3 regions of the Shewanella mesophila genome follow, and region 2 is predicted to be linked to each of the others. Evidence: predicted binding sites of a transcription regulator. Region 2 holds the regulator's gene; each other region holds the start of a gene.
What was found. Region 2 encodes sigma-54, which starts transcription at its own class of promoters, with help from an activator protein. Its sites were predicted from a motif close to GTTGGCACGNNNNTNGNNT; they were not measured.

Region 1 (10,292 bases), 2.1 Mb from region 2:
GTTCGTACTAACTGATCGTTTGGGAGAAGATGCCTCAGCCAAGGCTAAAGAAAAGTCTTTATTTTCAGAGGAGTTAGAATCCGACTTATTTGACTGCACCATTTGCTTTTCGGTACTAGCCTCGACTGTAGGTAACAGTACAGTATTCATTTGTGGCATAAATCCTCCAACACTCAACATGATAATCAATCGATATAATCATGCTCTCAGCGTCAATAATTCGCTATTGCAATAGTCTAGATTCAGAAATAAAAGCAAATAAAGTGCCAACTATGTTGTTAACATGATACTCAAAGAAGATCGCAACAGTGCGACAAGCTGCACCTCAAGGCTAGACTGAAACGATCATCTTCGCTTTCTAAAGAACTGCTGTGAAGCAAACTCGTCTGTTAGCTTCTGCTCCTGTTTTAATTCGACTAATTGACGTTTTACTGCTTTTTTTTCCAGTAGCAATTCCACTGCTTTACGCTTTTGTTGTTTGCCTTGCCAATACTGCTGTCCTTTCAAACGTTGCTTATCAGACTCAGCGACGGCAAACAGTTGCTTAGTAATTGCCTCATCGATTTGACGGATGAACTGATGAAATTGATGATAATTACTGGCGCTAATCACATGACCCTGTTGCTGCTCCATCTGTTTCATGTAATCAAGGCGATATTGCTGCAATGCGGTAAGTTGATCTTGGCATTTCTTGTGGATGAGCTGTGCGGACTTGAGCTGCAGAGCCGCCTGCTCTTCAGCCTCTAAGGCTAACTTAAGCACTGTATCTAATGGGTCATGCTTTGCCATTCAATCCTCTACACTCTCTTTGAAAAAACGAAAATGATACTATGAAGTTGATTATACCTGACACTGAGCACTCAATTGACCGAGCATCTGCGCGCTAGAGTCAAAACTAATGGCATCTTTCATCGTTTGACGTAAAAATGCATTCATTGCCGGTTGTAACCTGATTGCGTTATCGATTCGCGGATCGCTGCCTTGGGTATAAGCACCGATTGAGATGAGATCGCGATTCTGCTGATAAAGAGAATACATCTGCTTGACGCGCCGAGTCGCTTCTAGGTGTGCTTCAGATATCACCATAGGTGCCACACGACTAATAGATGCCTCGACATCTATAGCTGGATAATGACCTGAGTCGGCCAACGTCCGAGACAGCACGATATGACCATCTAAAATGGCTCGAGCGGCATCGGCTATCGGATCTTGTAGATCATCACCTTCGGTTAATACCGTATAAAAGGCAGTAATTGAGCCTTGGCCAGCCCCACCGTTACCAGCTCGTTCAACTAACTTGGGTAGCTTGGCAAACACCGAAGGCGGATAACCTTTGGTAGCAGGAGGTTCTCCCACCGCCAATGCAATTTCACGCTGCGCCTGAGCATAGCGTGTCAAACTATCCATCAGCAGCAGGACGTTGTAACCCAAATCGCGAAAATATTCAGCGATACGAGTGGATGTCTCACAGGCTCGAAGACGCATTAACGGTGACGTATCAGCAGGCGCGGCAACAACAACAGAACGAGCACGCCCCTCTTCACCTAAAATTTCTTCGATAAACTCTTTCACTTCTCGGCCACGCTCACCCACCAGTCCGACCACGATAACATCGGCTGTGGTGCCACGAGTCATCATTCCCAGCAGCACACTTTTACCGACACCAGAGCCCGCAAACAAGCCCATACGCTGACCTTTACCAACGGTCAGCATGGCATTAATAGCGCGAACCCCAACATCCAATGGTTCCGTGATCGCTCGCCTTGCAAGCGGGTTTATCATCGCGGCATGGCGCGGCGCCTTCTGATCGGTATGAAGTTGTCCAAGTCCATCTAGTGGTACGCCGTTACCATCAAGCACTCTACCAAGCAAACCTAAACCGACATTCAGCCCTGTTTGCTCCCCTAATGGCGTAACACGAGCGCCAGGCATGACACCTCTTAGCTCTTCAATCGGCATAAGATAGAGCAGCTCATCATCAAACCCAACGACTTCGGCAATCAAATCACCAGCCATGGTGGCAATGCTACATAAACTGCCTACAGGAGCTCGACATCCAGTCGCTTCAAGCGTTAGGCCAACCACACGCACCAGCTGCCCACTGGCATCAGGTATAAAGGGATGAACTTTCTGGGTATGCTGCTTAAGCTTACTCAGCAGTTGGTGTTGTCGGCTCTGCATCTTGCGGACCTTCGGCATCGGATGACATATCTTCGCTAGGCTCATCGCCAGCAAGGGATGGGTTCTCTATAGGATCGGTATTAGCAGGATCGGACTCGGATGCCAGCGCTTCTGTTTGCTTAGCCTTGCTTGACTGCTGCGCCAACTCCTGTTGCTGCTGTATTTTTTGCTGTTCGAGGTGATTGTCGCTTTGAACTAAGTTTTCAAAAACCGCTTTGATTCGAGTTTCTAACCCCATATCAACCCTACTACGAGTATTGTTGATGATACATTCGCCAGGATTAATCGAAGGGTCTGATTCCAACTCCCAACGATTTTTTTGTAATTGCTGGGCATCATACAAGTGTTCAACAATCAGCAAATCATCAGGATGCAGTCGTACATGCACACCCTGCTCTTTCAATGGCAGGGCATCGATGCCCTGACGAAGCGCCGCCAAAATATGTTCAGGATGAGTTTTAAGCTCGTGACCAATAACCGCTTTAGCTAAGGTCATACTTAGGTTTAGTAGTGATTGTTCTATTTCGGTGTCGACAAGTGCAAGTGGGGCAACCAATTGTTGCATTAGTAATTCAAACTGCTTCACACTTTGCTGAGCATCAAGTAATCCTTGTTGATAACCTTGCTCTTTTCCTTGAGCATAGCCCTCTTCGTGCCCTTGCTCTAACCCCGTAAGTCGCCCTTTTTCTAGCCCCTCTTGATAGCCTTGCTGCTGACCTTGCTCAAATCCCTCGGCCTCGGCTTCGGCTCTAATAGCCTCGATCTCAGCTAACGTAGGTGGCAAGATCTGTTGTTCAACTTCGGTGACTTCTCTTTGGGGCACAGTACGACCAAACATATTCTGCTTTGGCGATTCATCAACCACAGTTACATCGGGAAGCTGCCAATGGCTAAAGTCAGCATTTTGCGAGTCGCTCGGTGTATGGTCGTCCGCTGGTTTACCCATTATAAGAACTCATCTCCACCGCTACCGCCGAGGATAATTTCACCCGCATCACTTAAGCGTCTAGCAATCGATAAAATCTCTTTCTGAGCCACTTCCACTTCACTGATGCGAATTGGCCCCATGGCTTCTAAATCATCTTTAAGCAGCTCTGCTGCACGCTTAGACATATTGCGCAGGATCTTCTCTTTGAGTTGTTCATCTGCGCCTTTAAGTGCCTTCATTAATACATCTTGTTGGACTTCACGCAGTAAGGTTTGAATTCCCATATCATCGACATCTACCAGATTTTCAAACACAAACATCAAGTCTTGGATCTGCTGCGCCATCTCTTCATCAGATTCGCGCATGGTCTCCATTAGCTGACTCTCAACACCGGTATCGAGATAGTTCATGATGCTCGCAGCGGCTTTTAAGCCGCCCATTTTGGCAGCTTGTGCACCACCTTGGCCTGCGAACTGTTTCTCCATGATATCATTTAGCTCTTGCAATGCAGCTGGCTGCACCTCTTCAAGATTTGCGATACGCATCATCAAATCTAAGCGGGTGTTTTCTGGCGCTTGAGCAAAGATCTCTGCAGCTTGATCGGGTTCTAAATATGACAATACGATCGTTTGGATCTGCGGATGCTCATTTTGAATAATGGTCGCCACTTGCCTTGCGTCCATCCATTTAAGCGACTCGAGACCTTTAGCCCCGCCGCCCATAATGATCTGCTCGATAAGATTGCCGGCTTTATCTTCGCCAAGTGCTGCTGTCAGGGCCTTTCTGACAAACTCTTCACTATTGAAACCAATCGAAGAATACTTTTGTACCTCTTCGAGGAACAGCTTGTGCACACCAATGACTTTACTTTGACCAAAGTCCTTCATCGCAGCCATTGACATACCGACCTTTTGAACTTGCTTAGGCTCGAGATGCTTTAATATTGAGGCCGCATCGGCTTCACTCAGACTAAGGAGCAAAATAGCGGTCTTCTCGATGCCCGTTAAGTCATCGACATTAAATTCACTTGAAGCGCCAGCGGCGGCTACCTTCTTATCATCACTCATTGTCTTGTAACCACCCTTTAACTACCTGTGTTGACAATTCAGGCTCATTGGCAACCAATGCGCGTATAGCCTTAATCATATCATCATCTTTATGTAGATCGGGGATCAAAATAGAGCCATCGTCAGCATAACTGTACTCCGCATCGGGACGATTTAACATGCCCAGAGTATCTGCTGCATACTGATCTTCAATTTCTGCTAGTTCACCGCCTAAAGAGGGTTCATCAGGCATATTGTTGGCATCAGGATAAATGAGTCGCTTGAGCATTGGGCGTACAACAAAGATGATTAACGCCAATATAATAATGCCACCCATGACTAATTTGATTGCGCGCCAGAACCAAGGTTCCTCCCACATTTCAATGGCAGGGGCTTCCTCTACCAGTTGATCCATAAATGGCACGGTAACCACCTCAATCATGTCACCTCTCTGAGTATTAAAACCAACCGCGCCCTCAAGTAAACGTCTGATATTTGTCAGCTCTTGCTCGGTTCTGGCAACCCGAGAAACTTGACCGTCATCCCCCGCAGCGCCTGTCTTAAAGTCGACTGCGACAGAGACACTAACGCGTCTTACCACACCAATTTGCTGGCGTGTATGGCTAATCGTCGTATCGAGTTCGTAGTTGCGCGTCGCCTCTTTGTGGCTCGAGCCTGGATTAGTTGTCGACTCTTGCGCATCCGTCGCATTTTGAGGAATATTCGCTTCCATTGGCGGTTGGTTACTTAAGGCTCCTGGAATTCCGCCTGTTGATGACCCTGTAGAATTATTCTCTACCGTCATCTCACTGCGCACAGCGGGGAGATCGGGGTTGTAACGCTTAGCGGTTTGTTCAACGGCAGTAAAGTCCATATTTACATCGACTTGAGCGGTGAAATTCTCAGGCCCAAGAATTGGCATTAATATAGAATCTATCTTGTTGCGATATTCTGTTTCTTTCTGCTGAACAAGTTCGAGCTCACGTCGTGCTCTTGCCGATACTGCGTCTTGGCTGCCTGAATTGAGCAAACGTCCATTAGAATCGGTAACCGTAACCCGAGTCGGTTCCAAACCATGAACCGCAGAAGCTACGATATCAACAATCGAATCCACCTCTTCTTGCCCGAGTCCGCTACGACGAGTATTAACCACGACGGTTGCACTTGGCTTAGAGCGATTTCTCGCAAATACATTTTCTTTAGGAATGGCTAAGATAACTTTAGCGCGACTAACACTGTTGAGCTCTTCAATGGTTCTGGCTAAGTTTTGCTCTTGGCTATGTTTAAGGCGAGCTTGCTCCATCCTCTGACTCACGCCAAAACCGCTGTCTTGAGAAAGGTAATCACTTTGAGCGGCGGTATTGTCCACACCAGCTCTGCTTAGCATCATTTTGACTTGTTGATATTGATCTTCTGGCACCTTTAATACATCAACATCAATTTGATATTTAACTTTATTTTTATCTAAAACATCCAGTACCTGCACCATCTCGTCGGTACTCATCTTCCCGAGAGGACGGTATTCTGGTTCTTGGGCCCATAACATAACAAACACGGCCAATGCCAAGCAGATGGCTAACGCTAAGATCATAGTGACCTGGCGTAGCATGTCGACGCCGCCAAAAGCACCGCCACTTGGCTTATGCTCTTCTTGGACTCCACCGGCTAACATATCACCTGTCGAGTTTGTTCCCACTACCATATCTGTGCTCACTATAGATACCTGCTGTTTTGAGTCGTCATATTATATTGATCATTAAAGAGAGACATTACTAAGAACCAAGCCTATTAAACAGGCATGCTCATGATCTCTTTATAAGCTTCTACCAGTTTGTTTCGTACCTGCACGGTTGCTTCAAACGCGACACTGGATTTCTCTCGAGCGATCACGGTATCAGACAGGGTCACTCGGGTGTCCCCCATATCGAGGCGGCTTTGTAATGAAGACGAGTTGGCTTGAAGAGAGTTAACACTGCCAACGGCTTGAGAAAGCAGATCTCCAAAATCGCTGCCACTGGTATTGGCTACTTGTTGACTAATGCCAGAAGTAATTGCCCCAGGCTTAATTTCGCCTGAAAGCGATTGCATCTCTTGTAATAGTGAATTGGCACTTATCTGCATATTAACCTCGCACTCGCCGTTAATTTGACGAAAAATCAATGTTACTTAGGTCTATGCAATATTTTTGCCAAACTGAATTTGTGACAAAATTTTGTATTAGAAAGGAAACGAAAATAAGGTGAGATACCAAGTAAATCACCTTATTTTAATATGAATCTAGCGTCGTTTACGCGGGGATTTGGATACCAGCATCTCTCATTCTCGCCATCTTATACCTGAGGGTTCGAGCACTGATCCCTAGCTTTTCAGCAACCAACTTTCGACTGCCTTTACATTGAGACAATGTTTCTAAAATAATGACATGTTCCTGCGCTTTTAATTCATCCCCAAGCCCTTCTGGCTCGCTCAGCTTGTCGGCAGTAGCATTTAAAAATGCTGGATCTATCACCACATCTTGGGTATCGATAATAATATCGTTTGCTGTAATTAGCTCACCAGACTGTAAAATCATCGCCCGCTGAACCACATTATCTAATTCACGCACATTACCAGGCCATCGATAGGCAAGTAATCGCCGACTAGCAGCCTCATCAAGCTCAGGGGCTTGAGCAAGCCCAGCTTGCTTGGCATGCCTCAGCACTAGATGCCGCGCCAAAGGCAATATATCGGCAGGCCTTTGATGAAGCGCGGGCCATGTTAATGGGAATACATTGATACGATAATAGAGGTCTTCGCGAAACTCTCCCTTATCAGCATAGGCTTTTAGATCTCGGTTTGAGGTGGCTAACACTCTCACATCGAGCTTGATCGTTTTTCGACCGCCTAACCTTTCAACTTCACGTTCTTGTAGTACGCGCAGTAGCTTAGCTTGTAACCCCAAATCCATTTCGGAAATCTCATCAAGCAGTAAGGTACCGCCTTGAGCTTGCTCAAACTTCCCTGGACACGCTTGGTACGCTCCGGTAAACGCCCCTTTCTCATATCCAAAAAGCGTTGCCTCAAGCATATTTTCAGGTATAGCTGCGCAGTTTATTGCAACAAAAGGACTATCACGACGGCTACTATGTTGATGTATATACCTAGCCAATACCTCTTTACCCGATCCACTCGGCCCTAAAATCATGACTGAAGCTTCAGAATTAGCCACCTTTTGTGCTAATGCCAATAATGCTAAACTTTTCTCATCGGCAACAACGGGCTGGTTCTCAACCAATTTCGGCTTAAGGTAACGAGATACTTGATTTAGCAATACCTCTGGAGCAAATGGTTTGGCAAGGTAGTCAACAGCGCCAAGTTTTATCGCGCTAACGGCATTATCTATTGTCGCAAACGCCGTCATTAATAAAATGGGCAGTTGGCTACAATGTTGTTGTAAATAATTGAGTAACCCTAAGCCACCAATACCCTCCATCTGCACATCGCTGATCACCATGTCAAAATGATGCGATTTTAGCGCCACTATAGCTTCTTCGGCAGACTCAACATCGACGCACTCATATTGAGCTAATAGTAAGGTATCCACCAATGCTTCTCTTAATGAAGCATCATCTTCTACCAGTAGGATTTTTGCTTCAGCCATGATCAAGCTCCTCATTGGACTTAGGAGTTATTGCAGGCAAGACAAATGATGCAATGCAGCCTTGTCCTTTTATACAATTTAATTGCAGGCGCCCGTGATGATTGGCAACCACTGTCTGCACCACTGCCAAACCTAAACCCGTACCTTGTGCTTTGGTGGTAAAGAAGGGTTCCAACACTTGCTCCTGCATCGATTTATCTAGCCCTTTACCATTATCGATAACTTCAAATTTTATTTGCTCCTCAACATCGACGGCTTTAATAATGATGTGGCTTGCTCCAGCCTCGACACTGTTCATCACCAGATTATTAATTGCTGAACTTAACGCCGATCGATTAGCCATAAAAGCTAATGTTGAGCCAACCTCTAACTGCAGCTGACACCCTTTACGCTGTGCGATTGGCTCACAATTAGCGATCACGGCATCAATAACATCATGCATAGTCGTGATATCCGTCAGTTCCTGCTGCTTTCCTTTCGCCATCAGCAACATATCATCCACTTGCTGAGAAAGTTCATTAAGTCGATCAATAAGCTTCGATTGGAAACGCTGCCTCGCATCCAACCCTAATTTGGGGCTGCCTAGATTAGAAGCATAGAGCAATGCGGCTGACAGTGGCGTTCTGACTTGATGCGCGAGGCTCGCCACCATTTTGCCTAAAGCTGAAAGACGCTGCAGATGAGACAAGTTTTTTTGTAGTAAGCGGGTTTCGGTGAGATCCGTCAATACGATCAGCTGACCTGGTTCTGGTGCCAATGGCGTAATCGCTAACTTTACCCGGCGACCATTTTTGAGCGACACTTCATGACCATCGTCATGTTGCGGCGAAAATGCTCGGGTGATTATTTGTAGCCAGCGCATACCAATTAACGGATGACCAAGGAGTTGAACTGCAACTGGATTAGCTTCAGTAACAAAGCCATCTCCATTAATAATGACAACGCCAGATGGCATTGCCTGCAGTATATGTTCCATTCTACTCGACATAGCATCGTTCGCGACGGGAGCTATCGCTAAAGGAGTCGCCTGATTAAGGGGGTCAAAGTGTAGTTTGGGGATAGCGGACATAACCACTCCGTCAATAAATTGCTGCTAACGGAACAAATGCAGTTATTATGCCAATAAAAATACGTTTTAAAACAAAGGTTAATATTAACTAAAACAAAAAAGGCCCTAGAGTGGGCCTTAACGGAGATGTGGCTAAAGTAAAACTAACAGCACAAAAATGGGCTGAAATCAGTCTTTGCTCATACCATATTTACGCATTTTCTCAACCAGCGTCGTACGGCGGATCCCGAGCATTTCTGCCGCCCGAGCAACCACGCTATCTTGTTGATCCAATGCCTGTCTTATCATATCGATTTCAAGTTCTGCTAGCAGGTCCTTAAGATTGACCCCTTCAGGTGGTAATTCACTTGGGAATCGACTTTCTGGAATATCGACAGTAACCTCATCGCTAAAAATTGAAGCTAACGCGTCTCGCTCCAACTCTTCTTCACTCAGCTGAACTTGATATTCGGGCACGTCAATATGTCGATACTTAAGTGGCAAATCATTAACATCGACTAACCCACCTGGATAAAGAATCGTCAAACGCTCAACCAAATTCGATAATTCTCTCACGTTGCCAGACCAAGAATGTTCCTTTAACGATTCTATTGCACGTTGAGTAAAACGTACTCGACCTCGTCCTTCATTGTAAACCCGGCTAACCAGTTCTTGTAACAGCAAAGGAATATCGTCTTTACGTTCACATAATGCAGGCATTTCAACTGGAAAAACATTTAAACGATAAAAGAGATCTTCTCTAAACTCTCCATTAGCGATCATCGTTTCGAGCTCTCTATGAGTCGCGGCGATCACCCGAACATCAGTGTTGATGGCTTTGCTACCACCAACGCGTTCAAACACTTTTTCTTGCAATACACGCAGCAACTTAACTTGCATTTGCAGTGGCATATCGCCAATTTCATCAAGAAACAGAGTGCCACCTTCGGCTAATTCAAATCGACCTTTACGGGCGCTAATCGCACCAGTGAAAGAACCTTTTTCATGACCAAAAAGCTCACTCTCCAACAATTCAGCAGGAATGGCACCGCAGTTAACCGGAATGAAAGGTCCATCTCGTCGATCTGAAATATAATGAATATTGCGCGCCACGACCTCTTTGCCCGTCCCAGACTGACCAAGCACGAGTACAGTAGCATCCGATTTAGCAACTTGGCTGATCAAATGACGAACTTGGGCGATGCCTTCGCTGCGGCCAACGAGGCTTCTAAATAACTTGGTTTGATTTACACTCGTAGGAACGTCAGCACGTTTTGCTTGCACAAAAACCTGACTAAAATGCAAAAGCTCTGTCAGTTGGGGATAACTAAGAGGTTCTTCGATACAGCCCAAGATATTAGATGCTGACACTCCTGCACTCTGACCCAAGAGCAATATAGGCTGCCATGGCAAGGATGCTGCGATTGACTGCAACAACTCCTTTGATTG
Region 2 (10,292 bases):
TCATCGATAGTAATACGGCCTAGCAATCGATTAGTCTGTTCTTCCACTACGGGGGCGGACACCCAGTCGTGCCGCTCGAACAGCTGAGCGACTTCGCTGTCATCCATGGCTACAGGTATGCCTTCGAGATCGTCATTCATGATATCTCGCACCGATGCATTGGGATCGCAGGTGAGTAGATCTGCAATTCTTACCCCGCCAAGAAGGCTATCATGTTTATCGACCACATATAGGGTATCTGTGGCCTCAGGCAGCTCACCGCGAATACGCAGATAACGAAGAATGACATCGATATTGACATCAGGCCTAAGGGTTACCGTATCGGTATTCATCAGACTTCCGGCGGTATCTTCGGGATAGGAGAGTGCTTGCTCGACACGAGATCTATCTTGTGAACTCATCGACTGAAGAACTTGATTAAATACACTGTCGGGTAAGCTACGCAGAATGTAGGCGAGATCATCGGTATCCATACCTTCGGCGGCCTTAGCGACACGCTCTGGGCTCATCTGGGTAATAAGATGATCTTTTAGTTCCTCACCGAGTTCATCTAAGATTTCGCCCGTATGGGCTTGATCGATAAGCTGCCACAATACTTGACGAGTACGTGGTGGCGATGACTCTAAGATAAAGGCGATGTCGGATGCCGCCATGTCCTGGAGCATATTGCGCACGTGGACAAACATACCGCTACTAAGGGCTTGAGTAAGCCGGTGCATCCGCTGATCTGTGGTTTCACTATCTAATACTTCAATCGGCATGGCTCCCCCGAGGAATCAAAATGACTAAATCAGCTTTTGGGTATGTAAGTTGATGATTATTATAGAACGGAGCGTGCTACTTATAGCGATAAAAAACGTTAGCGGCATCAACTAACGGTGGGCAGATTATACGGCTTCTTCGAATTTAGCGTCAATAAGCGCGCTGATGGCATCGAGTGCTGCTAACGCATCTTTACCCTCACTAGTGATCGTAATGGTTTTCCCCATACCAGTTTCAAGCATGAGTAAGCCTAACACACTTGCGGCAGAGGCTTGCTTATCTCCTTGAATCAAGGTGACTTGAGCATCAAACTTTGCCGCCAATACCGCCAGTTTGGTTGCCGCCCTTGCATGTAGGCCGAGTTTATTGCAGATGGTTAGCTGGCGCTCAAGCTTCATGTCGCTTCAACTCTCTGTGTCGCGCTTGAACCTTGTGTTTGCCCTTATTAAATAATTTAGCGAGCTGGTCGGTGACATAGACAGATCTATGTTGGCCTCCAGTGCAGCCAATAGCGATGGTGAGATAGCTGCGATTGTTACGCTCAAGATGAGGTAGCCAGGTCTCGATAAGATTCTCTATTTGCCAAATAAACTTATTCACTAAGGGTTGCTGACTTAAGAATTGCTGTACTGGCTCATCTAGGCCCGTTAGTGGCCTTAGCTCTTGTTCCCAGTGAGGATTAGGTAAGAAACGTACATCAAACATAAAATCGGCTTCAGTGGGCATCCCGTATTTAAAGCCAAATGATTCAAAGTTGATCACTAACTCTTTATCAATGGTGCCAAGTAAGATCTCTCTTACTCTGTCACTTAAGTCATAGATGTTGAGGCTGGAGGTATCGATATAATGATCGACTAACTTAGCGATCGGCTCGAGCATTCTCCCTTCAAGTCTAATCGCTTCCTTCAGGGAGACTTGAGCACGAGATAGCGGGTGTAACCTGCGGGTCTCGCTGTAGCGTTTAAGCAGCACTTCATCTGATGAGTTAAGAAAGAAGCTTAATAATTCGATATCTTTCGGAAGGTTAGCAAACTGCTTATCTAGCTGGATATCTTGGGTCGGCATATTGCGAACATCGACACTGATGGCGACCAGATCGTTGCTGCCTTTAAGCTGGGCTAACAGTGACTCCATCATCTGCAGTGGCAGATTGTCGACACAGTAGTATCCGAGATCTTCTAACACTCTTAGTGCTACTGACTTTCCCGATCCTGAGCGCCCGGATACTATGACTAACTTCATTGGGTGATCACCTGATAGAGCTCTGCTTCATCTTGAGTTTTCCTTAGTTGTTTCATGATAACTTTATCATTTAACTTCTCAGCCATAGCGGCTAGTGTACTAAGGTGTTGCTCGCATTGATCTGCGGGCACGAGTAACGCAAATAAGATATCGACGGGCTGGTTATCAATTGCATCAAATGCGATTGGTTCAGCACATTTTATCAGCACGGCGACGGGTTGATCTATGTTGGTTAGTCGCCCATGAGGAATCGCAATACCATTGCCTATACCTGTGCTGCCCATTTTCTCTCTCGCCAGAAGGCTTTCAAAGATCTCTTGAGAGGAAAGGGTGGGGTACTGGACAGCGGCTAAGTCGCTGATAAGTTCCAGTACCTTTTTCTTACTGCCCGGAGTGGCGCAGGTTGTGCACTCCGGCCGCAGGATGGTACTAAGTTCCATCGTTAATGTTTAGTTTGCTTCTCTTTGTGTTTAATGACCTGACGATCTAATTTATCGATCAGGGAGTCTATCGCGGCGTACATATCCGCGTGTTCCGATGTTGCGAAGACTTCTCCACCTCGGAGATGTAACTTTGCTTCAACTTTTTGCATCAATTTTTCGACATTTAATACAACGTGGACATTATTGATCTGATCGAAATGTCGTTCAAGCTTTGTGAATTTCTCTTCAACATAGTTCCGTAGAGATTGGGTTATCTCAATGTGGTGCCCTGTAAGGTTTATTTGCATAAATTCACTCCTCCGGTTTCCAGTTGTTGATTACAAACTTTTACGTTGGTTCGATGGCGGTATCAACATAGCCTCTCGATATTTAGCAATTGTCCGTCTTGCGACTTTAATGCCTTGTTCTGCCAAAAGTTGCGCCATTTTGCTGTCGCTTAACGGCTTCTTCTGGTTTTCTGCTGCGACGAGCTTTTTGATAAATGCTCGTATTGCAGTAGAAGAGCACTCTCCGCCATCGTCGGTTCCCACATGGCTAGAGAAGAAGTATTTTAGTTCAAAAATGCCTCTCGGGGTGTGCATATACTTTTGCGTTGTTACTCGAGAGATGGTCGACTCATGCATTTCAACGGCTTCAGCAATATCGTTTAACACCATCGGCTTCATCGCTTCTTCACCAAACTCAAAGAAGCCTTGTTGAAAATCAACAATACAGTTAGTGACTTTTAACAGGGTTTCGTTGCGACTCTCTAAACTTTTCAAGAACCATTTAGCTTCTTGTAGGTGACCTCTAATAAATTGTCCATCGGCCTGACTCTTAGTGCTGCGAGCCATTGCGGCATAATGCTGGTTTACATTAATCTTAGGCATACTATCGGGATTAAGCTCTACGACCCAACGACCTTTTTTCTTCGTCACGGTGACATCCGGGATAACATATTCGTCTCGGCTGGCAGTAATAGCCAAACCTGGACGTGGATTGAGAGTCTGTATCAGTGAGATAGCATCGCGTAAATCGTCTTCTTTTAACTTAGTTTTTCGCATCAATAGGCGAAAATCTCTACCAGCGATAAGATCTAGATGTTCGCTAATCAACATTCTTGCATTGGCAATATGAGGGGTATCATTACCGTATTGTGCTAGCTGAATAGTTAAACATTCGCTGAGATCTCGCGCTGCAACGCCAACAGGATCGAAATGTTGGACGCGCTTTAGTACCGCTTCTATTTCATCCAGTTCAATTTCTGGATCGCCCATGGCCTCAAGAATATCGTCGCAGGTTTGAGTGAGGTAACCGCGTTCGTCGATGGCATCGATAATTGCGGTAGCGATGGCTAAGTCGTTATCAGAAAAGGGAGTAAGATTTTTTTGCCACTCGAGGTGTTCATACAAGCCTTCACTAGTTTCCCCTTGAAAAGGCATATCATCGTCGCGCATTGCCCCCGAACTGGAGTTAGGTGACGCTGTGTATACCTCATCCCATGTAGTATCAACTGGGAGTTCATCGGGCATGGAATCTTGGGTGAGCGCGTCGGATGTTTCTAAGCCAGAATTATCTTCACTCGAGTCGACTTGTAGCTTGTTTTCATAGTCGACCTCGTAGGTTTCATTGTTATCATTGCGCTCTTCTCGAGCGCCGTTGTCGGCGCCCTCTTGCTCCTCATCTAACTCTAAAAGCGGGTTAGATTCTAATGCCTGCTGGATCTCTTGTTGCAGCTCCAATGACGACAATTGCAACAAACGAATTGCTTGCTGTAATTGGGGTGTCATGGTTAAATGCTGACCCATTTTGAGCTGAAGTGACGCTTTCATCGTACTGCTATTCCCTTGTTTCTAATTATAAAATGAGAAAGCTTTGTTGGTGGCCTTAAGTCGTTAAAGGCAAATATTAATTATGTACGGCAAGGTATTTAACCTATGCCGATCGCTTATAAGATTAACTATAGCTTGAATTGTTCACCTAAGTACACTGCTCGTACTTGCTGGTTGTCTAAGATTTCAGCAGGAGTTCCCTCGGCAATCAAATTGCCATGACTCACAATGTAAGCTTTCTCACAAACATCGAGAGTTTCGCGCACATTATGGTCGGTGATTAATACACCTAGTCCGCGATTTTTCAGCTGTTCGATGATCTTTTTGATGTCGATAACCGATATAGGATCGACGCCAGCGAAGGGCTCATCGAGCAAAATAAACTTAGGATTAGCGGCTAATGCTCTGGCGATTTCAACTCGGCGACGTTCGCCTCCCGATAGTGCCATGCCTTGACTGTCACGAATATGAGTGATGTGGAACTCTTCGAGTAGATGTTCTAATTGCTCTTCACGTTGATCGTTGCTGAGTTCTCTTCGTGTTTGCAGTACTGCCATGATGTTGTCACGTACCGAAAGCTTTCTAAAGATACTCGCTTCTTGTGGCAGATAGCCAATCCCTTTACGGGCTCGCAGATGCATAGGGTCTAAGGTGAGGTCGTCTTCATCGATAAAGATACGTCCTTTATCGCTCTGAACTAGACCCACAACCATATAAAACGTGGTAGTTTTTCCTGCTCCGTTGGGCCCTAGTAGCCCCACGATCTGTCCTGTTCTTACGGTCAAACTTACATCTTGAACAACGGCACGGCTTTTGTAACTTTTAGCTAAATTGACCGCTTTTAATGTCATATCTGTCATTGCTTTTCCTGCTGCTTAGGTTGCTCTTCAGCGGGAGTTTTCGGGACTTCTTGGTAATTCTCAGGTTGAATAATAGTGATCACTCGATCGTTACCCGTGCTTTCGGCAATCAGTTGCTGTTGCTCAATATTGTAACGGATCTGGTCACCCGTCACTTGGCTGCCTTCTTGTTCAAGAGTGGCATTACCTATCAGTATCAGAGTACGGCTCGATAGTTCGTAGCGGATCTCTTTGGCGCTGGCTGAAGCTGGCCGTCCATTTTCCATCACTTGGGTGTATGTTGCGGGATTTCCCGTCGCGACCAGGATTTTGCCATTGCTGTTTTCTTTGCTAAATGCACGTAACTCATCTGCTAGGATCTTTATTGAGCCTTGGGTTACTTCAACTGGGCCATTGAAGATAATCTGATTATTCTTAATATCGGCTTCTTGGCTAGCGGCAGAGATCTTAACCTCTTGCAGTAGATCATTGTCCTTGGCTGTGCTACCTAAGCTAACTAGGGTTAGCGCGCAAGCAAGAATAAGGTTATTTAGTTTCATATGTTCCTTCTACCTGACTAGTCAGTCGTACATTTTGTGCATTCAGGTCAGCATGCAAACCTTGGCCTGTGATCAGAAAATCTTTACCTGTAATTCGAATGGTGCGGTCTGAGGTCATGATCATAGTATTTAGATCGAGTTCCAGATAGCTTGTCTCAATGGTTTGGATCGGTTCTTCTGGGCTAATAGCATCAATGATAACATTATTTTCTAGGGTTACTCGTCCGCTATTTTTATCTAAGGTACCTTTGGTTGAGCGTAAGCGCCATTGAGCATCACCATTTGCAGGATAGACTAAGTAAATGGGATCTGAAAAATAGGTCATATCTCGGTCGGAATAATACTCCATATGGCTTGCCGATACGCGACTGTTGATATTGCCTTGCTCGTTATACTGCACGCTTTTTAAGTCGTTGACGATATAATCTGGACGCTCAGATGCATCGAAAATCTGGTCGTTAGCCCCACGTTTTGTCTGCACCTGCCAGTAGAGGATTAATGCCGCACCAAAAAACGCTAAAATCGCCAGCGTGACTCTATTCATATACTCATTCCGTGCGCTGACTCAAACTTATCTTGGCTGAGTAAAATAAGATCCGTTAGCTCTCTAAGTGCGCCGTGTCCACCTTTAATCGTGGTGACCATATCGGCGTGTTGTTGCACATAAGGATGGCCATCGGCGACACAGACGGATAAGCCGACTTGCTGCATCACTGGCAGATCAACCATGTCATCACCTATGTATGCGACTTGCTGTGGGGTGACTTGGTAGAGCTTTAGCAACTCTTGATAAGGCACCATTTTATCATCGACGCCTTGATAGATATGCGTAATGCCAAGGGCTGTCATACGGTCTTCAACAATGCGTGATTTACGCCCTGTGATAATCGCAACCGGAATATCACTTGTTAGCAAAGAGCGCACACCGTAGCCATCGCGAGTATGGAAGGTTTTAAGCTCATCGCCAGAATTGCTCATATACACTAGCCCGTCAGAAAAGACGCCGTCCACATCGCAGATAAGCAGTTTAATCTGTTTTGCTTTTTGCCAGATCGCATCAGCGATTGGGCCGTAAAAACCTTGATGAGCCATGATTAAATTACTCCTGCTTTGACCATATCCAGCATATTGAGTGCACCAATAGGTTGTTGATTAGTATCGGTAACAATCAGGCCATTTATCTCTTTCTCATCCATGATTTTAAGCGCCTCAGCGGCCAAGATACCATCACCGACAGTAACACAACCCTGGGTCATGACTTGGCTAATAGAGGTGGTTCTTAGGTTCACTTCTGCATCGATCACTCGGCGCAGATCGCCATCGGTAAAAATACCCACTAATCGACGGTTGTCGTCAATGACGGCCGTCATGCCCAAACCTTTTTTCGATATTTCATATAAGGCTTCGGTGATACTGATATCTTGTGATACTAGAGGTAGGTTTGCACCTGTGTGCATTACATCGCTAACTTTAAGTAGTAGTTTACGACCTAGGCTGCCACCTGGGTGCGACAAGGCAAAATCATCTTTAGTGAAGCCACGGGCTTGTAGTAGCGCAACGGCTAACGCATCCCCCATGACTAAGGTCGCTGTGGTGCTTGAAGTGGGAGCTAATCCAAGCGGGCAAGCCTCCTCTGGCACTTCGATACATAAGTGCACCACAGAGTGTTTGGCCATGTTCGAATGAGGTTTACCTGTTACAGCAATAATGGGTAAGCCCATACGCTTAATGACTGGCATTAAGGTTAATATCTCGCTGGACTCCCCAGAGTTTGAGATCGCAAGCACGATATCGTTTTCACTGAGTACACCTAAATCACCGTGACTTGCTTCACCTGGATGAACGAAGAAAGCTGGCGTGCCTGTACTGGCTAACGTGGCAGAGATCTTATTGCCGATATGGCCAGATTTCCCCATTCCCATGACAATTACTTTTCCTGTGCAGGAGAGGATGAGTTGGCACGCTTTAGCAAATTCGATTGAATCTACGTATTGATAAAGATTGTCCAACGCATTGCGCTCGATATCGATAACATTGCGTCCCCATTGACGTAATTGTTTTGCATTTACCATCTTGTTCTCTCTTTGTTGTCAGCTGGTGCTGAACGTGAAATTAGGATAGAAAAAGTACCGCTTGGTACGCAACAAAAGTCACTAATAACACCCCTCCATGCCAAGGTTTTAACTGGCGATCCTTGCCCGTTAGCAGAATGAGTATGGCTAAGGCGCTACTTGTCGCTAATACCATATAAAAGTCTCGAGTGCTGGCAGACGCATCCACCGATCCTGGTGCGATAAGCGCTGGCAGTGCCAGTACCGCTAAAATATTAAATAGGTTTGAACCAACAATATTGCCAATAGCAAGGTCGTCTTCCTTCTTTAAAACGCCAGCAACACAGGCGGCCAATTCGGGCAAACTGGTCCCTACGGCAATAATGGTTAGACCTATCACGAGATCGGAAAGGTGGTACGCCTTTGCAATACCAACGGCACCTTGCACCATCCAGTCTGCTGACAGCGGCAGCAATACAATACCAACGACAAGCCAGAGCATAGCTTTAGCGGTTGGCACCCCTTGGGGGATTTCGCTCTCGGCTTCCTCGACAAATGGGTCAGATTCTTTGTTCGTGACCGCATGCCAAATAAGATAGCCCATTAAAGAGAGAAACAGTGCCATTAATATTCCCCCTTCGATGCGAGTCAACTGACCATCGAATAGGAAATATCCAGCAAGTAGCGTTGCCCCAAGCATCATGGGGATTTCACGTTTTAGGGTTTGAGAGCTTACCGATATCGCACCCATGAGTGCAGTGATCCCTAAAATCAGGGTGATATTGGCGACGTTTGAACCTAATACATTACCAATGGCGGTATCTGTCATGCCTTCCATTGAGGCGGTGGCTGCTACAAACATTTCTGGTGCTGAGCTTCCCATGGCTACAATTGTTAAGCCAATAAGCATAGGTGGCAGCCCTAAATTACGAGCAAAAGCTGCAGCGCCATAGACAAATTTATCGGCACTCCATACTAGGGCACCCAATCCTGCAATCAGTAGAAAAATATTAAATAGCATTAAAGTTCATTATTGTTTGGAAGTCTGCCGCGCATTTTCGCTGGATTTGAACAAAATTGAAAGTATTGAGGCAAGATAGTGTCGATTCGGTTGTGCACAATAGGTCAATTACGTACAATTTGTCTCTTTTTCTGTCGTTTTACCATGGAACACATTAGGCCTTACTATGAGTAATGAACAGGTAAATGATAACGCTAGGCCCCTAGTCGAGATCACCAATCTCGGTTTTAGCCGCGGATCTCATGTCATTTATGAGGATGTTAGCCTGTCTATTCCTAAAGGAAAGGTGACCGCTATCATGGGCCCAAGTGGTATAGGGAAAACCACATTGCTCAAGCTCATTGGCGGGCAATTACAGCCTCAGCACGGCAGGATAAAAGTCGATGGTATCGATGTTCATAAATGCAATCGGGGCGAGCTGTTTGAACTGCGCAAGCGTATGAGCATGTTGTTTCAAAGTGGTGCCTTGTTTACCGACATGAATGTGTTCGATAACGTTGCCTTTGCATTGCGCGAGCACTCAGGACTTCCCGAACCCATTATTAAGCGTATTGTGTTGATGAAGTTGGAAGCTGTTGGACTGCGCGGCGCGTCTAAGATGATGCCGAGTGAACTCTCTGGTGGTATGCAGCGTCGTGCGGCGCTAGCGAGAGCCATCGCATTGGAACCTGAGTTAATTCTTTATGACGAGCCTTTTGCTGGCCAAGATCCGATCTCTATGGGGGTGCTGGTTAAACTGATCCGTGAACTGAGTGACGCGCTGAATCTGACTTCTGTGGTGGTGTCCCATGATGTGCAAGAGGTGCTAGGCATTGCCGATTATGTCTATGTCTTGGCTGATAAGCTAGTGATCGCTCATGGTACACCGCAAGAGTTAAGGTTAGCTGACAATCCAAAGTTGAAGCAGTTTATTGGTGGAGAGCCTGATGGGCCTGTGCCGTTTCATTTTCCCGCTCAAGATTACCAAAAGGAGATGTTAGGTGAGCTTGACTGATCATATTGCCAATTTAGGCCGTAGTGCGATAGCCAGTGTTACAGGCCTTGGCCGGGCTGGGTTAATGTTATGGGGAGCCATTGCTAGACTGCCCAAGCCAGCTAAAGGCATTCCCTTGCTGGTTAAACAACTCTATGTTATCGGTGTGCAATCTATGGTGATCATTTTGGTCTCAGGATTGTTTATTGGCATGGTGCTGGCGTTGCAGGGCTATAATATTTTGGTGGGATTTGGCACTGAAGATAGTTTAGGTCCCATGGTAGCGCTGAGCTTACTTCGTGAGCTAGGGCCTGTCGTGACCGCACTGCTGTTTGCTGGGCGGGCAGGATCTGCACTTACCGCTGAAATTGGTTTAATGAAAAGCACCGAGCAGCTGTCGAGTCTAGAGATGATGGCGATCGATCCACTCAGGCAGATCATAGCACCACGATTTTGGGCGGGGGTGATCAGTTTACCCTTACTGGCTTTGATGTTTACTGCCGTGGGTATTTACGGTGGGCATATTGTCGGCGTCGAATGGAAAGGGATCGATAGCGGAAGTTTTTGGTCTATATTGCAAGCTTCGGTCG
Region 3 (10,292 bases), 2.1 Mb from region 2:
AAACCAGATGTTGTTTTACAAAGCAAAAGGTTAATTACCGATAAGTGTTTGCCACTGGAGCTAGATGAAAGCCGGACTCAGGACATAGATAGCGAAGTTGACTGGGCGCTTGCTGAGCTTAAATATAGCTATATGGTTAATTAAGTGGAAAAGGTATTATTAATCGGTAGTACAGGGTTGCTAGGTAGTGCTTTGTCTGCTTATCTTAAATCATTTTATCAATATGATGTTTACGGATTGAGCCGACAATCAGCTAATGCTGATATTCAATTGGATATTAGCAACACTGCAGACGCATTGGTTTTTTTGGCGGAGTTAGAACCGGATTATATTGTTAATTTGGCTGCTATAACTGATGTGGAAGCATGTCAAAGAAATTTAAATTTAGCATATAGAGTTAATTGTAAAATTGCTGAAAATTTATCTTTGTATGCTGTGAGGTTTTCTAAAAAACCTGTATTTATAATTCATATCTCTACTGATCATTTTTATGATGAAGAGGGTGATTCGAAAGAAAGTAATATTGTTATGCTAAATAACTATGCAATAACAAAATATTGTGCGGAAAAATCACTTCCTATTAAACAGTCTGTTATTTTAAGAACTAATTTTTTAGGGCGTTCACATGTTAGCTCAACGCCAAGTTTAACCGATAGTATGTATGCAAGATATCTTTCAGGTAGCGATATTAAACTTTTTAATGATGTTTTTATCTCACCATTATCGATAAAGAGATTATGTAATGTAATTTTAGTGTGTTTACAGAAAAAGATTCCTGGAACATATAATGTAGGCTCGAAAGAAGGCACAAGTAAAGAAGCTATAGTTATCAATTTTTTTAGATGGTTAGGTATTAAAGATTTTAAATATGAAAGCATATCTATAGATAGCTTGCCTCAGCTTACAGTTAGGCCTAAAGATATGAGAATGGATGTTAATGCTTTTGAAAAGGCCTATAATTATATATTGCCAAATTTAAACGATGAAATTAGAGAAATAGCAGATGAGTATAAAACGTCAGATATCAAGTGTGATTGAAATCGGAAAGCGAGTTATTACTCGTGAATCTTCTCCTTATTTTATTGCCGATATCGGGGCTAACCATAACGGTGATTTGCAGCGTGCAAAAGAGTTGATTTATCTCGCAGCAGAAGCTGGTGCTGATGCCGCTAAGTTTCAACATTTCAAAGCTGACACTATTGTTAGTAAGGTGGGCTTTGAAGCACTTAACGGGCAGTCCTCTCATCAAGCTAAATGGAAGAAGTCAGTCTATGAAGTGTATAAAGATGCCTCAATTTCTACTGATTGGACTGCGGAGTTGGTGGCAGCATGTCAAGATGCAGGTGTAGATTTCTTCACGAGCCCTTACTCGTTAGATTTGGTTGACTATATCGATCAGTATGTCTCTTGTTATAAAGTCGGATCTGGTGATATTACCTGGTTGGAAATCATCGAATACATGGCCAAGAAAAATAAGCCTATGTTACTCGCATGCGGGGCGTCTTCTATGGATGAAGTGGTTGCAGCTGTCGACGCGGTACTATTACACCAAGGCCAACTTGCCATAATGCAGTGCAACACCAACTACACCGCCTCAATAGAGAATTTTAAGTATATTAATCTCAATGTACTTAAGACTCTAGGAGCCATGTATCCTGATGCGATTTTGGGATTAAGCGATCACACTCCTGGACACGCTACGGTGTTAGGAGCAATTGCATTGGGTGCCAATGTTATTGAAAAACACTTTACTGACAATAATGATCTAGAAGGTCCTGATCATAAGTTTGCCATGAACCCAAGCGCATGGCGTACGATGGTAGATGTATCACAAGAGTTACATTTAGCCCTAGGCAATGGGATTAAAAAAGTTGAAGATAATGAACGTGAAACAGTGGTGCTGCAGCGCCGTTCAATTCGATTAAAGCATTCGCTTAAGCAAGGACATACTATAGCTGCGCAGGATGTAGAATTTTTAAGACCTTGCCCAAAAGACGCATTAGCGCCATATGAAGTTAACCTTGTGATTGGTAAAAAACTCATTCAGGCATTACCCGCAGGGGCACATATAAAGTGGAATTATCTAAAGTAGCGGTAATTATTCCTGCATACAACGAAGCGACTTCAATCGGTTCAGTTATTGCAGAACTCAATGATTATATGCCTGGTGTGAATATTATTGTGGTAGACGATGGATCTGGTGACAATACGGCCAAAGAAGCTGAGACCGCTGGAGCGACAGTGGTTACTTTGACCACTAATCAAGGGTATGCTAACGCCATAGAACAGGGCTTTATACAGGCGCTTAACCAAGGTTGCTATCAATATGTGGTTACTGTGGATGCTGATGGTCAACACCACCCTAAATCTGTCAAAGCGATGATAGAGCTGGCGCAGAATACTGATGATCTGATTATTGGTCAACGAACACGAGCTGCAAGATGGTCTGAATGGCTCTTCGGTCTGTATTTTAATGCAAAGTTTTCGGTAAAAGATCCACTGTGTGGTTTACGTCTTTACCGATTATCGATGTTCGCTAAGTATGGGGCATTTGAAACTTATGACTCGATAGGCACTGAGTTGATGACGTGGATAATACTTCAAGGTAAATGTTATAAAACTCTTGATGTAGAAATTAGGTATAGAGCTGATAAGCCAAGATTTGGCACCGGCTTTTCTGTAAATCAACGTATTTTTAAAAGCTTGCTTACAACGTTGTCATTTGTAAAGCGACATCAGTCAACATAGTTTAAGGCGCCAGCTGTTCGTGACGCCTTGATGTTTTTACGATATTTTTTCTAATAAAAACCAAGTCATATCATCTTGCGGAAAACGATTGTCTCTGTGATAAACAAAGCCGTAATCAACCAATTTTAGATCAGGGAATTTATCTAACATTTCACCGGCAAAATCACGCTTAAACAATCGAGACTGATGGCCACGGTAATTAACTTCAACAGGGGTTGGGTTATAGTATTCAGACAAGCAAATATAACGACTGCTAGATTGATAAAGTAATTGATAAACATGATCTAGTTCATCAGGATTTATGTGGATCAGAACCCCCTTTATTAAGGCTAAGTCATGCTGCTCTTTAGGAATAAACTCTAAAATAGAAGTATGGTGTACGGTTAAATCACTAAATCTGGCCAATTTCTTAACAGCGTTGTCATTGATTTCAATAGCTGATAGAGCAGCGTTTGGAACTAATACCTTTAACGCTTCAAGATTTAAACCAATATTAGAGCCAAACTCGATTATTTTTTGCACATTTCGGGTGCGTTTTAGAATTGCTGACAGCATAGAGATATTGGCGGCGACTATGGTATCACTCTTATTACGCTCAATGTAGTTATTGCCAAACTCTCCAGCCCAAAATGCTTCTTGTTCAGTTTTGAATTTCATAATGTTCCTATTGTTCGCTTTTTTAATTTGAGATAACTTATATTCTAGATAGTCTGTAAGTCCCTGCCAATCATGTTTCTGTTGAGCATTGAGCATTGAGCATTGAGCATGCTAGGCAGCATGTTTAAAATCGATTGTTGATGGCTTAGTTACGGCAACAACAACTCTAGCTGAATTAAACATTGTCGTAGTTGTGATGAGCCTTCAGCTTCTTTCCAATCAGTAACTCATGGGCTGCTCTTATAAGTTGTGTTACTAACGTATCAATTGCTTGGGTTGTCATGCAATACACTTTCTATATTGGGTACCTTTAATTTTAGCGCTAATCGGATGTCTACATGGTTGTCAATTAACCATTCATTTTGGTCTGTATACGATATAACCAAGGCTAACAAAGGTAAGCTTAATGGACAAATATCGATAACGGTGCATTTTTGGGGGCGCGATAATAGTATCGGTACATCGCCTATGACAATACCGTATACAGTGACTTATCTGCAGTCTTTGGGGCGTTGCTCAATAATGGTTTGGATCTGGGTCTATCATGACGACTACAGAGCTGAATGCCGTTAACGCTAATGGTTTGGTTTTGGCTGGTGACGAATGTTGCGTTGAGATGATCGAAAGAAACTTCTTGGAGGCTTGAGGCGATATCGGGCCAACGCTGGTTGATGATATTAAGGTTTTCAGCAAAAAGCTCAGTCATGACGCTATCCTAGAAGTTTTACTTCAATGTAAAAGATAAATTCACTAACTGGTCTCCCCACAGGGACTCGAACCCCGATCGATCGCTTAGGAGGCGACTGCTCTATCCTGTTGAGCTATAGGGAGACGTCAGTGATTATACTGTTTTTCATCTCGATGAAAAGGCTTTAGATTTAGTTGCTTAAATAGTGTTCTAAATCCGTCTATATTTTTATCGCGATATCATTAATTTGAATATTCAGCGCTGCATTGGCACCTTCGAGTATTGCTGTTGCACTCTCTTGTGTGACTTGGTCTATGGTGATTGTTGCGCTGCTTTTACTTGCCACCGCTCGCATGTTCTCAAGTCTATCTGGCATGTTTTGTTGGAGTACCAACTGGAAACTATCACCTACTTTTATGCCATTGTTACGGCCGAGATTAATAATGACTCGATTGTGCTGCCGGGAGACTATCTGTCCAAGTAGAGGCCGACAACTGAGCACTTTATCGATATCTACACTTGCTTGAGTTAACACAGTGTCAATATTCTTGCCATAGCTTGAATCCCAAAAGCGATTACTTTGGGATGATACAGTTTCTTGTTTTTCAAATTCCCATTGAGCAGGTGAGTTATAGGATTCACTCCAAATTTGCTCTCCACTAATGCCATGGTAGAGAGACAAGCGAATTTGAAACTGCCTTTCTGGTGAGCTATCCCATAAACCGAGTAAGCTGCTTGCCGCTGGGCTGGTTGAGATGTCTATGATTTCGGGTAATAGTACATATTGGCTATCGGTGATTTCACTTAACCAGCTCGGCAGGCGATAACCGCGTATATCAACTAATGACTGGGTTATGTCTAAGCGCTCATCCGCATGGATATTTGGGAAACTGGCTTTGCCGTGCTGACGTATAATATTTCCCAGTCGCTGAGAAAGTTCTTTTTGAAAGTTACCAATGTTGCCGTATCTTAATTGAGCTCTGTCGTTAATTTGTGCCTGAGTAACTAATATTGCTGCTTTTAGGTTTTCAGTTTGACACTGCTGTTCTGAGGTATTTAACACATCGACACGAAGATTGACTGTAAGTATTTGTTGATCGATTTGCTCACTCAATAGCTCGACCTGTGACGCATGTGTCAATTGCGTGATTGTAAAGTTATCTTTAGCCAGCAGGCCATTTTGTACTTGTTGCTCACTGCTAAAGTTGCCTCCAGACTTAAGTGTTACATAACTTAGCGCTTGCTGTATGGCATCTTCTCTAGCTTGAGTAACATTGCCATTGATAATTTTTGCTTCTCCAGACGTTTCTATCCATTGTGCGAAAGCATTTAAATGGATTAAGGAAACAAGGAAAATCAATAAATTAATTTTTTTCATTACTCGTTCTCTGGTTGATACTCTTGCCTTAAGCTCTACCGGTAGTGCCAAAATGATGACTATTTAATGCCGATAATTGAACCTAAACTCTGTTATTACAGTGAATAAGCAATAAATGTGCCTAGTGAACTCAATTAGTGTAATGACAGATACTCTGACGTTACCTCTTACTGAATAGTGTTTACGCTTTGTTCGACTGGTTTATGAGCGTTAACAGTTTTTTTGCTAGCCAAGAATAATATTTGTCATTACCGTGAATCCAATCTTGTTGCTGGTCTGCGTATTCTATAGTCGATAGATAATTTTCTGGATCTGTTACTTCTTCATCGAATGCTCGTGCTGCATTGAAGAAGGTAACGCCAAATTCAGTCCATATATATTCCATCGCATTAAAATAGGCATAAATGATATTTTTCATGTTTTTAGATTCTTCAAAATACTGACTAAATGGTGGATCTGATATCACGATGACTTTGTGACCATTTTCGTGAAGCTTAAGTAAGATGGAAAGCTGTTCTGTGAGATCGTCATTAAAGTAATCAACGAACTCTTTAAGTGTTATTTCCGCTATTCCTTGTGGGTAAGAATTTTGTATCCATGTTGTAAATCTAGATATATTTTGATGAGTTTGTAGCCCTAAGTTTGTAATAATAGTTGAAGTTAGAGGGGGGCGTTTTTGTTCATGACTATTTAAGTTGTTAAATATTACTGACCATAACTTTCTCGATATGGCATTCTCTAGAGGAACAAAGTATTCGGTGTCACACAGCGCAAATTTCTTTTGAGAGAAACCTGAGCCATTCATCACCATACCGCCACAGTGTGTAATATTCATTCTGTCAAGTGCTGTTGATAATTTACCCATATGGCTGTCACCAAATAGGGTAAGATCGCATCTTGGATTGTCTAGTGATTGTTTTGTCAGCTTGGCTGCGGACTCGATGAGTTCTTCGTCGCATACAACTTCTTCAGTATCTGCTGTTCTGTGCTTAACATTTGAAAGCTTATTCTGATTGGAGTTTGAAGTCATATTGTTAGTGTTATCTAGCACCATTCTAAAGTGTTCCATTACATAGTTTACGGCCTCGGGAGTAACAGTTCTTCGATTCGTTTCAAACCTAAAATCGCTATCTGTAGAAACGGTAATGAGTTCGAAGGAGGGGAAATATTCGAAATTGTCATAGTTATCACAAATGTAGCTGGCAGCAGTGCGCAGTAGTGATTTAGAGTGTTGATTTGCGACTAGTACGTGCTTGTTGGTCATTGTTGCCGTCAGTGGCACAGGGGATACGGTTAGTATAACTTTGATGTGCGAATTGATTGATGTAAGCCGTGATTCTAGTTGTTTTAAATCTGAGCAAATTTCATCATATGAAAAGTTATGAAATTGATGTGCTTCCTCGTTAAATTGTCCAGATATGACACCTGGACAACTAGGATAGAAAATATTGTTTTGATCTTTCCAAGACTCTGTTAAACCAAGTGTAAAAATAAGCAAGTCTGTATTTTTAAGGGTTTGATACATCTCTTTTGCGGCTAACATTCTCGCCTTAACTAACTCATCTTTTGTATTGAAACCAGAGGGATAAACACTAGGTCTTAAGAGGTCATAGTAGCGGTTGTTTTCATTATTAATAGCGCAAGCAATATCAAAACCTTTATTCTCATCAATAATATCAAACCACTGAAGAAAGCATCGCGGGGTGTATATGTTGCCGAAAGCAAAACTTGAAACTTGATTAGTTTCAATTGTGCTTTGATTAAATAAATAACCTTCTTTATTAAGCCAACGCCCAACATGCTGTGCAAAACAAGAACCTGCTGATGAAATTTTCGGGTTTTCAATCGGTAAATTTATTCTATGTAATTTATCGAATGTCTGATGACCAAGGTTGATAGAAGCAACGCCACTGCGCCAAAAAAAATTTTCATCTCTGTTGTTATAGGGTGTTCTTTTTCTTTGCATAAGAGCTTCCTAAATTCATGGATATGTCATAAAAATAGGACTAGCGACATTTATATGACAAAAGTGAACTAATGATGTGTTGAAGCAAATATTATGCCTACTGCATGGCATTAAGGTATTGCATTAAAGTATTTCGTTGTTTTGCCGATGGGATGACATCAATAGTAGATTATCTTTATAAGTAACGGCTTGAAAATTGCAGTACTCTTTACTGTGAGCCTAATTTTGACGTTAAGATTGCAATTCCTCTCGAATCTCTTTTAGTTAAATGGCCCGTAGGAATGACGTTAATATTTATATTATTTAGGAATTATTATGCGGAAAGTACTTTTAACTTCGGTTATGTTGATGTTAGGCGCGTGCTCGACCACCGACGACCGTGATTCGCAAGCTTTGGTTAGCGGCAATCATTTGCCGTCTACTTCGGCGGTAATACACTTAACTCAGCAACTGGCTAATGAACTGGTGAGGCAAAATGATCAATTAACACCAAAACAACCTTTATTGGTTGCAACGCCAGTGTTAATAGAGACGCTGATGGTAACTAACAGTTTAGGTCTACAAATTCAGCAAGGGTTAATTGCTGCTCTGCATGATCATCAATTTAATCTAATCGATCTTAATGTTGGTGATAACGTCAGAGTTACAGACAAAGGTGATTTTTTACTGACACGAGATTGGCGACAATTGCCTTCAGATCTACCAGTAGAGCATGTACTGGTCACTACCATGAGCCCGTCTGTAGACGCGGTATTAATTAATAGCCGTATTGTTAATGTAACCAACAATCGAGTGGTATCCGTCGCTTCTGCTAGCGTCGGCGTGTCAGATTTACCAGGTTATTTAAGCATGTCAGATGCTGTGGTGTCGCAAGATGGTTTATTATTTCGTAATCAATCTGCGGGACAAGGCAAAATAAAGATAGGCGGAGAAGTACAATGAAGAACATGGTTATTGCAATGGTATTGATATTGGCAGGCTGTGCCTCTCAAGATAGATATATTCAGTGGGAAACAGAAAGTCCAGAATCGTTTCCAACATTAACTGCTATCGGTTATGCCCCGCTGGATACTCAACCCGCGAAAGAACAATCACAGCGAGTGTTAATGGCAATGCAAGCGTCTAAAATTGCCGCATATCGAGAATTGGCTGAGCAAGTGTATGGTCAGCAACTTAATGCATCAAGCCAAGTACGAGATTGGATGTTATCTGATGACAATATTCAAGCGTCGGTAAGTGGGGTGATTCGTGGAGCGAAAGTCATTAAGAGTTATCCCGCGGGAGATCATTATGTGACAGAGTTAGAATTAGATTTCTCTCAAGTTTGGGCGCTATATCAACAACAGAATCGACCTCAAAAAGTCAAAGACGTTACCTATTTTTGAGTCGTTACGGATAAACGTAGTTCTACTACGTAGTTTTACGCTTTTAAGTCATTACCAAGTGTTGATATGGTAGAGGTTCTTCCTTTGCCGTCATAGGTGAGGCTAGAGGCGTTTCTGCTGGCTTGGAGTGCTTGCGAGAATCGGTTGATGCTTGCCATACTATGTTCAATCAATGTCTCATTTTGTGCATTTAACTGTTTGCACTCATCTAACGTTTGCTTTGTGAGGTTAACAAGTTTAAGTAGTATCTCATCACTTTTGAGCATCGCGTTTTCAGGATGTAACGATAACATCTCATCACCAGATTTGATCTCATCTAACAACTTTGCTTTATCATTAGCTAGCGCTAATAATTGATCAGCGTTTTGAGCAATCAGTGCCGCTTTTTCTGCTTCAATAATCGCTTTTAAGCTGCTTAATAGCTTATGTTGATTGGTGACTATATCGGTTATCGAATCCATAAAAGGTTAATTCAAGTCCTGCAGTTCATTTTCAAATTGCGCAATATTACTCGCTAGCTTATCTGCGTCAACTTTATATCGACCTTCGGCAATAGCAGTTTTGATTTCTTCAACTTTTTTGAGGTCAATTTCAGGTATATTACTTAGCTTTGCTTGTACGCTTTGCAATTGCTGAGCCTGAGATGTAATTGACACTGAATCACTTTTTACGCTTTGAGCGGGGGCTTTCGCCTGCGAAGAAGTACTCGCACTTTGCGATGATGTGCTGGCCGACGGTGTTGCGATTCGGTTATTAGTGCCTGTATTTACTTGCTTTATATTAATAGCCATTGTGGGTTCCAACTTTTTAAAATGAGATCAACATACTTGTGTATCGGCACTTACTTTTATAGCTTTAGTCAATTTTGTCCAACTTTGGGCAAATTTTTACTGTTATGAGTTTATCTAATTTACATTCTAACTTCTACTTCACCTATGTTGATCACTGCAGCCTCTATTGTTTTATGGGATTTACTGTTCTTTACTTGTATTCGGTCACCTAAATTGCCGTCAGTTAAGGCTTCACCTATAGTCTTTATCTCAAAACTTGCAGAGCGAGCAAAGATTGACACCATATCGCCTTTGCAAACAAAACAAAGGTTATTATTAAAAATAGGTTGGTTGGAGGCAATTCTGCGTTTAACTCTGGTGCCCGTCACCTGAGCTAGCTGATCAAATTGCTGTCCACGTAGGTTGGTTTGGTCAATATACTCAATCTTTACTTGATCTGTGGCGATGATATCACCTGGACCTAAGGTCTGAGTCGCTACAACTACGGGGTAAAGAATATCAACACGAACAGAGATAAATATTTGCCAAGGATATTGCAGACTAGGTGTTTCACAACTTATTTTAACCGTGTTGTTACGCCCAACTTCTCTATCGCTAGCGATTTCCGCTTTAATCTCAGAACTGCAAGCTGGCGGTGATAAACGAGTGTCTAGGCTTTGTGGACTGATCTCTACTTTAG

Region 1: the regulator sigma-54 is predicted to act here: its motif matches at 6,330-6,348, upstream of fliE (flagellar hook-basal body complex protein FliE).
Region 3: the regulator sigma-54 is predicted to act here: its motif matches at 7,520-7,538, upstream of K0I73_RS12665 (GSCFA domain-containing protein).

Annotation. Positions count from the first base shown of each region.
Region 1 covers NZ_CP080421.1:2,828,412-2,838,703, forward strand. Annotated here, with positions in the region: gene K0I73_RS12495 (flagellar hook-length control protein FliK) at 1-159, opposite strand, end outside; gene fliJ (flagellar export protein FliJ) at 346-789, opposite strand; gene fliI (flagellar protein export ATPase FliI) at 841-2,181, opposite strand; gene fliH (flagellar assembly protein FliH) at 2,150-3,130, opposite strand; gene fliG (flagellar motor switch protein FliG) at 3,127-4,176, opposite strand; gene fliF (flagellar basal-body MS-ring/collar protein FliF) at 4,169-5,857, opposite strand; gene fliE (flagellar hook-basal body complex protein FliE) at 5,944-6,276, opposite strand; gene K0I73_RS12530 (sigma-54-dependent transcriptional regulator) at 6,443-7,795, opposite strand; gene K0I73_RS12535 (sensor histidine kinase) at 7,788-8,864, opposite strand; gene K0I73_RS12540 (sigma-54 dependent transcriptional regulator) at 9,033-10,292, opposite strand, start outside.
Region 2 covers NZ_CP080421.1:612,508-622,799, forward strand. Annotated here, with positions in the region: gene mgtE (magnesium transporter) at 1-761, opposite strand, end outside; gene K0I73_RS02735 (HPr family phosphocarrier protein) at 888-1,160, opposite strand; gene rapZ (RNase adapter RapZ) at 1,150-2,004, opposite strand; gene ptsN (PTS IIA-like nitrogen regulatory protein PtsN) at 2,001-2,444, opposite strand; gene hpf (ribosome hibernation promoting factor) at 2,447-2,734, opposite strand; gene K0I73_RS02755 (RNA polymerase factor sigma-54) at 2,765-4,258, opposite strand; gene lptB (LPS export ABC transporter ATP-binding protein) at 4,387-5,118, opposite strand; gene lptA (lipopolysaccharide transport periplasmic protein LptA) at 5,115-5,657, opposite strand; gene lptC (LPS export ABC transporter periplasmic protein LptC) at 5,644-6,201, opposite strand; gene kdsC (3-deoxy-manno-octulosonate-8-phosphatase KdsC) at 6,198-6,749, opposite strand; gene K0I73_RS02780 (KpsF/GutQ family sugar-phosphate isomerase) at 6,752-7,729, opposite strand; gene K0I73_RS02785 (calcium/sodium antiporter) at 7,770-8,729, opposite strand; gene K0I73_RS02790 (ATP-binding cassette domain-containing protein) at 8,896-9,723, shown strand; gene mlaE (lipid asymmetry maintenance ABC transporter permease subunit MlaE) at 9,710-10,292, shown strand, end outside.
Region 3 covers NZ_CP080421.1:2,856,993-2,867,284, reverse strand. Annotated here, with positions in the region: gene pseF (pseudaminic acid cytidylyltransferase) at 1-144, shown strand, start outside; gene K0I73_RS12700 (SDR family oxidoreductase) at 145-1,038, shown strand; gene K0I73_RS12695 (N-acetylneuraminate synthase family protein) at 1,004-2,092, shown strand; gene K0I73_RS12690 (glycosyltransferase family 2 protein) at 2,074-2,748, shown strand; gene K0I73_RS12685 (pseudaminic acid biosynthesis-associated methylase) at 2,785-3,405, opposite strand; gene K0I73_RS12680 (hypothetical protein) at 3,872-4,111, opposite strand; tRNA gene K0I73_RS12675 (tRNA-Arg) at 4,161-4,236, opposite strand; gene K0I73_RS12670 (flagellar assembly protein FlgT) at 4,314-5,471, opposite strand; gene K0I73_RS12665 (GSCFA domain-containing protein) at 5,653-7,437, opposite strand; gene K0I73_RS12660 (FlgO family outer membrane protein) at 7,753-8,379, shown strand; gene K0I73_RS12655 (LPP20 family lipoprotein) at 8,376-8,822, shown strand; gene K0I73_RS12650 (flagella synthesis protein FlgN) at 8,858-9,283, opposite strand; gene flgM (flagellar biosynthesis anti-sigma factor FlgM) at 9,290-9,613, opposite strand; gene flgA (flagellar basal body P-ring formation chaperone FlgA) at 9,733-10,292, opposite strand, start outside.